DNA from 3 places in the Paenibacillus sp. 2TAB26 genome. Region 2 is predicted to be linked to each of the others. Evidence: riboswitches for the same ligand, from Rfam matches in the RefSeq annotation. Region 2 holds a riboswitch; each other region holds the start of a gene.

Region 1 (2,326 bases), on a different contig from region 2:
TTTCATCTCTATTCGCTCCCTCGACATTTTATAGAACTGACTTCATTATTCATCTGTTAAGTTAAATACAGCCTCTCCCTTCCCAGACAAAACGAGAATGATGTTTGCAAGCACTGTAAACAAAAAAAAAGCACACCCAACAACGCATTTGCGTTATTGAGTGTGCTTCACTCCGACTATTTCTTTACCGTAGAGTATATACTAAAATGGCATTTTCGACAAATCTGTCGGATTTTGCAAATCAATTAGCACCGCGTGATCGGAAAGCGACACAACTCCTTCTGCCTGGAGCAGCCATAGCAGCTGAGTTCCATCCACACCCTCTGTTTGAGAGCGCTTACCGTCTTCGCTTCCAGACAGCGGATTAGATCCATTAAAGTGAATCCTGACCTCATCGCCCCTTCTAGCTAATCGTTCAACAATAGCCAGTGTCTCCTCTGTAACCCCTTGATCTACGATCGTCAAACGAACATTTTTTCCCATTCGCCGAGAGAAAGAAAACAGCGAACGTACATACCATTCCATATTGTTTTGCTGAACGTCAGCTACGAGCACATAATGCTTGCTGGATTGCTGGCGCCCTCGCCAAATTCGATACGCCAGATGCACCGACAATGCAGCCAAAGCATAACAGCCAATAACAAGAAGTAGAAGTTCAAACATGGCGGCCACCTCCTCTTTGTGACACTATATGCCATGAAGAGCCCACTGGTTCCGCAATCAAGGGACAAGGTGACAAAATGTGTGTTATGCCAAAAATATATCCTGTTTTATGATGATTATTAGTCATTTTCTGACAAAGAAACACCCTTGAGCAATTTCCAATACATGTTATCATTTTAATATGAAAGCATGCATATCTAACCGGTGCACGCATATAGAAAGGGAGAGTGGATTTTCACAATCAAAATAACTAGGGAAGCGATGAAGTATAATCTACAATTGGACACTTGGATTATATGGAGCTAGTAGTGTAACCGGCCCTCTTGGAACCCCACTACGTATCTAAGAGGAGAGTGAAAGATGCGTTATTTTAGGAAAAAAATCAGTTTAGCCCTGGCTCTGTTATTAATTTTTTCGTTGTCGCTTAGTTCCCTTGCCATGGCGGAAGGTGATAGCAATCAAGGTACGAATGCTGCGGCTCTCGTAGATGAGAATAGCTGTCCACAGTATTCATCGGATCGCAAGGATGTCATTGCCACGCATTCCAATATCGTAGTCAATAATAACGGAACAGCTACCGCTACGTTCCAGACGCTAAAAGACTGTGTTAGAGTCAGCTTCTCCGGCTATGAAGGCCCTGCTGACTGGGCACCTGGACCCGGCGATACAACCATTCCATACAACAAGCAAACATTTTTTGAGGGGCAGTCTATTATATATCCAAAAGCAGGTACTTACTCCGTTACGATTAACATTCCAAAATGTTTGCCTTATCAATTAGATATCTATAGCGGAGATTTAATTAAGACATTAGGACCCGGCGCTCATGGCGACAAAATTTTAGCATGGAATCTAAAGCTTTCGAACAGCTGTACGGGCAGTATCATCATCAACAAACATTTAAATGATGTCGAAGGGGCTCCTCATGTAGGCATTACCTTCGAGCTTTGGAAAGACGGTAAATTAGTCAAAAGCGGTGTTACCAATAGTGACGGTATTTTGCAATTCAACGAATTGCCTATCGGTACCTATACATTAAAAGAATTAACCTTAGATGGCTTTACCACCGATTTAGTGGCTACCCAGCAGATCGTAGTAACCACAGATAAATCTGTGCAAAAAGCAGTTATTAATACGGCTAAGCTCAAACTTGAAACGGCTTGCTCCGCCGACCCGAGTAAAACAAGAGCTTGGAAAGTAAGCAACGAGAGTGACATTGCGGTTTCTTATTCATGGGAAATCCCGAATTCCACTCAAACAGGAAATGGCGTAATTCCTGGAAAAGGTTCCATAAGCTTTTCAACGAATACGGAGCTTGCCAACCCAACTGATCCACAAGCTGTACCTAATACGCTGAAGATCCATTGGGGCAAGGAGAAAGAGCTTTCGCTTGTGAATGAAGGCGAAACCTGCTCTACGCCTACTCCAACACCGTCATCGACACCTACTGCTACTCCAACTCCTACTCCTACACCTGAGACTACACCTACTGCTACACCAACTCCTACACCTGAGAGCACGCCTACAGCTACACCAACTCCTACACCTGAGAGCACGCCTACAGCTACACCAACTCCTACACCTGAGAGCACGCCTACAGCTACACCAACTCCAACACCTGAGAGCACACCTAACAATACACCACCTTCCACACCTGTGAGCA
Region 2 (2,326 bases):
GCCAGCCTCTGCTTAAAATACTCGCTTACCCTTAGCTGCTTATCTAGCTGGTCTTCAAACATTCTGCGATTTGGCATCTCCGTTAAATAATCGTGGTAAGCCAAATATTGATTTAATTCCTCAGCCTTGCTTCGATCCGTAATATCAAGGACTACGCCAACGATCGCTTGCTCACCCATATTTGACACTTGATTATAGTGCACTTCGCAATGAATATTCGTCCCATCTTGTTTAATGGCTCTGTGGCAGAAATTAGATAAAGACTGCCCCTCCTGTAACTTCGTTAGCTGATTAACGACGGCTTCACGGTCTGAGGGATGAATCGTCTGTATAATATCCATACCGATCAAGGAGTCATAACCGAACATTTTATTGAGCTGATCATTTGAATAAACGAAGTTGTTTTTCTGCGCGACAAAAATACCGACAATGGATTGCTCGACAATACTGCGGTATTTTAATTCGGTCTCAGTCAACGACTGCTCAATCATTTTTTGCTGCGTAATATCCTTGGCAATGCCGTAGACACCGATAAGCTTTTTATTAATAATGATTGGAATATTGGTCACATTAAATTCGACCGTTTGCCCTGTTCTCGTAATGCCTGTCGTATCATAGTTTTGAGGATTCAGCGTCTTGACCGTTTGCTCAAAATATTGAATCGTTTTATCCAGCGCTGCGGCATCTACAAATTTATGAAAACTATCATTAATAATTTCCTCTTTCGTATATCCAAAAAGTTGCTCAAGCACTGAATTGCATGACAAAAAACGCCCTTGTGCGTCTAAAGAAAAGACAGCATCAGGATTGTTTTCAAATATCGATTTATAAAGCTGCTCTTCTAGTGTGAGGCGATGCTGTATTTTTTTATTTTCCGTAACATCCTGAATCATGCCTATCGTCAACAATATCTCGTTTTCGGCATTCCGTATGAACGTAATGTTTTCCACCACATGTCTAACTTCACCGCCCTGACGAACGATTCTGTACTCGGAAACGCTTTCCTTTTTTGATTCAATTGCAAGGTGGAACTGCTCATTAACGCGCTCACGATCTTCGGGATGCACGAACTCAAAAAATTGTTCAATCGTCATCGAGAAATCAGATTTCATACCATATATTTCGAACATTTGATTCGACCAGGATGCTTCTCTGCGAATATGGTCAAACTCCCAGTAGCCTAAATTAGCTAACTTTTGAACAATATTAAAACTACCAACATTAACATTGCCATTAAAACGTTTAATCATTTGTTTCATTGCTAAATATCCCCTCTTATTCATAACGTAGGCGGTAACCTGAAGTTTTTAAGGAGAGGATATAGGTATGTTATCACTCATCCTTTTGGCAACCCAGCCACCTTTGGAAATTTCCTTTAGGCCTGTTGGCTTTGCGTCATTGTCTTTCGACAACTTTGCTTTTTACTAGGACTTTTTACATATACCAGTATTCCATATTATTCCGATATATACCATAACCAATTTCATAATAGGTCGAATGATGTAGAAAAACCTCCCATTTTGGGAGGTTTGGTATATTGATGATTTACAATCTAGGATCTATTTCCTTCTCTTTGGCAACCTCAAACAAAAGATTCGCAACAGCCGCTTGATATCCATCGTTTTCTGGAGCAATTTCAGCAAAAGGAATCGCCAGCATATGCTGTCCTAGCCGGTACTCGTTAAATGATGTACGAAGCTTTTGCGTAATATTTTTTTGCTTGATGAGCTTATTGTACTTGTGCGGAAATCTATAATCATAACCGTAAATAATAGACATGTATTCCTTATTGCGCACTTTCATATAGGGAACCGTGTACGGCTGAGGCATCTCCGGCTTAATCACGACACCTTCCATATGATTGTCTACCGTAAGCGTGTAGAAATATTTTTCTGCAAGCTCATAGCTCTCCGCATCAGACAGAACAAGCGTGATGAATGGATCGTCAGAGAGGAAACGATACATCTCCGAGGTTTTCCACGCTGGCAGCTGCTCGCTTCCGTCTACGTATACGATTTTGAGCAGCGAAAATGGCTTGTATTCAAGCTCCCCAGCCTCGGCATACAGCTCCAGCTGCCTCTTATACGTTTCATATGCTTTGATATGCTCATCAATTGGCCTGTTTTTCTCAAGAATAGAATGAACATGTTTAAAGTTTTGGTAGACGGCTAGGCCATATTTCTCATTAATAGCCCCTTTGCTAAGGTGAAACTGATCCTTTTCAAAACCACTTTCCTTGAAATCATGCGCAAGCTTTCCGAACGCTTCCTCGAATCCATTCGCCTTCAGGAATGCAAGCTCTGTCTCAAGCCCCTTCTCAATTGGC
Region 3 (2,326 bases), on a different contig from region 2:
GATGATTGCTTCATATTTTGCATATCATTGTTTATGTATTCACTCGACGCAGCAATTTGCTGAGAGCTTGCTGAGATTTCTTCCGTAACTGCCGAAATGGATGAAGCATCGTCATACTGCGACAGCAACACTTTTCTGCCCAGCTCCACTTGGCCATTTACATCCTCTGATGCTTTTCGATTAATACCAATCATATTATCCATATTATTCGAAATGTGGAGCACAGATTCGCTCACTTCAAGCGTAGCTTTAATCGTTTCTCGCAGCTGATCGCCCATATTAGCCAAAGCGTGGTCAAGATCGCCAAATTCGTCAGAGCGAACGAGTTTTTCTTGACTTGTAAAATCATTATTGCCATACTGCTTAATTCTTTTTGTAATGCCTACAAGTCCTGTTCTAATCGATTGTGAGATGACAAAAATCATAATAGCAGGAAGAATAGCTAGCAAAATGACATTTATAAGCACAATAAGGTTCGCACTGGATATGTCTTTATCGAGAAGCTTCTGCGTCGCGTTAGCGTCTGCGGTCAAACGCTCGTGCATTGTATCGTTGGAATAACTTAGAATGACGGTATATACGCTTATTAGATTGCTTATGCGGAGCGATTTCTCATCTGATGATAATCCACTCACATCTGTATTCGTCACTTTCAAGTTATCTAATGCAAGCTTAAGAACATTAACCTGATTCGCATAATAAGGACCATCTTCCGTTGCAGGCGGATATTTCTTATCCATATCGATAAGCTGTTTCTCTAATTCATCGATGTTGGCAGGCATCGTTTCCAAATCCTTCATGATCAGCGTTGCATCGCTTTTGCCATTTTCAATGGCATCTACCATTAGAAGCATCACTTTCAGCAGCCTATTCGATATACCTTGATAATTGCGTTCAGCACGCTGCAATTCCTCTGAGCCTTCGACTGAGGTTGCTACTGAATGATTTTGAAAATAAATCAAAACGCCCGAGCCTACATTAAAAAGTGTGATGATTGCGGTAACAAGCAATAATTTGCTCGTTATTTTCTTCAAACTCAATTTCTTAAACAGTATTTTTGCTCTCTCTATCCTATCCTTAAAAACCATCCTGCTTGCTCTCTCCTCTGTCTCCTGAAAACAAAAAAAGCTATCCAGCCACAGGAGGCGGACAGCTCAGTTAGCTTATTATCCTTCCGGCGGTCTGGCAGCCATAGTGCGTACACCTTAGGCCCATAACTTTGCGTCCTTGTCTTTCAACAAGTTTGCCTTTTTCAGTTTGTCTATTTTGTAGTTTACAACTTAAACCAGTATAGGACTATTTAGTGAATTTGTCATCCCTTGAACCATATTTATTCTGTGGCTAAAAATAAGGTTGCATTGCAATAACGCCTTGCTAACGAATGAAAATAGGAGGTTTGGATGGAAATAACCGCAACGAGCAAAATATTTCGCACCGCTTCCCATTGTTTTTCCGTTAAATTCGGCAATCTGCTTGCAAATTGATTCGCTGAAGAGCGAATGACATGCTCTGTCAATAAATCTTGATGCGGATTTTCCTTCAAATGACCGGAAATGTCGAGCAGTTGATCGTTATTCGCATCTAGCTCCTCAAACATACTGGTATAAGATGCATATAATTCAATAGGCCCAACTAAATCGTCTGCTTCATCCTCTGGTTTCTTGAATACGATCTCAAAAAGCTTGCGTATTGATTCAAAATCAAGATTTGACTTTAAATCATCAATAATGAATAATAACGCAGCTTGGTTCAGAGAATATTTTTTCCCAGCTTTCGGACAATCGAAATAAGGTTTGAAATCTCGCTTTACCCAGTTTTGCATGGAGGTAATCGACAGATTCGAATATTCGATTAGTTGGCCCAACGCAGCAATTTCATGTAGTGAAAAGCCTTTAATCTCATTTCCTTTAATGAGCTTTTCAATAATTGGAGGCAGCAGCGTAGACATAAATGCAGGCAGTCCCGTGCCTTTCTCCAAGTCACATTGATGCGTTTTGGTCCATGCGGCTTGCAGCACTTGCAGTGGCTTCAAATTATACTTTCCGTCCAGAGCCAGCAGCAAGCAAGCCATCTCTTTTCGAGTAAGCGTAAAGGACTCCATATCGCTTCCTCCTCGCGCATTCGTCTTGCATTCCTATATTACAAGTTCATATGAACTCATCATATGCCGGAGAATGACGCTTGTAAAGGCTCGAAAATCAATGAGAATAAGCCTTTCATTCTCGTTAAATCGCTTTTAAAGCGCGTATAAGGCTGTTACCGTTGGATATGGCATTTGTCATATCATGTAATCATTCGTTATAGTAGATCATAAGAATAAAAAAAA

Evidence for each region. A riboswitch is a leader RNA that binds a small molecule or an ion and turns the genes downstream of it on or off. The one in region 2 is predicted to bind cyclic di-GMP.
Region 1: it holds a riboswitch for cyclic di-GMP, as region 2 does, so the genes downstream of both, AB4Z50_RS01140 (SpaA isopeptide-forming pilin-related protein) here and AB4Z50_RS07425 (EAL domain-containing protein) in region 2, are expected to answer to the same signal.
Region 3: it holds a riboswitch for cyclic di-GMP, as region 2 does, so the genes downstream of both, AB4Z50_RS24015 (methyl-accepting chemotaxis protein) here and AB4Z50_RS07425 (EAL domain-containing protein) in region 2, are expected to answer to the same signal.

Annotation. Positions count from the first base shown of each region.
Region 1 is NZ_JBFRGC010000001.1:265,721-268,046, reverse strand. Features, by position in the region: gene AB4Z50_RS01150 (DEAD/DEAH box helicase) at 1-6, opposite strand, end outside; gene AB4Z50_RS01145 (hypothetical protein) at 202-663, opposite strand; cyclic di-GMP riboswitch class II at 909-992, shown strand; gene AB4Z50_RS01140 (SpaA isopeptide-forming pilin-related protein) at 1,024-2,326, shown strand, end outside.
Region 2 is NZ_JBFRGC010000005.1:338,705-341,030, forward strand. Features, by position in the region: gene AB4Z50_RS07425 (EAL domain-containing protein) at 1-1,259, opposite strand, end outside; cyclic di-GMP riboswitch class I at 1,344-1,429, opposite strand; gene AB4Z50_RS07430 (metallophosphoesterase) at 1,546-2,326, opposite strand, start outside.
Region 3 is NZ_JBFRGC010000022.1:125,571-127,896, reverse strand. Features, by position in the region: gene AB4Z50_RS24015 (methyl-accepting chemotaxis protein) at 1-1,034, opposite strand, end outside; cyclic di-GMP riboswitch class I at 1,174-1,258, opposite strand; gene AB4Z50_RS24010 (DUF1836 domain-containing protein) at 1,331-2,101, opposite strand.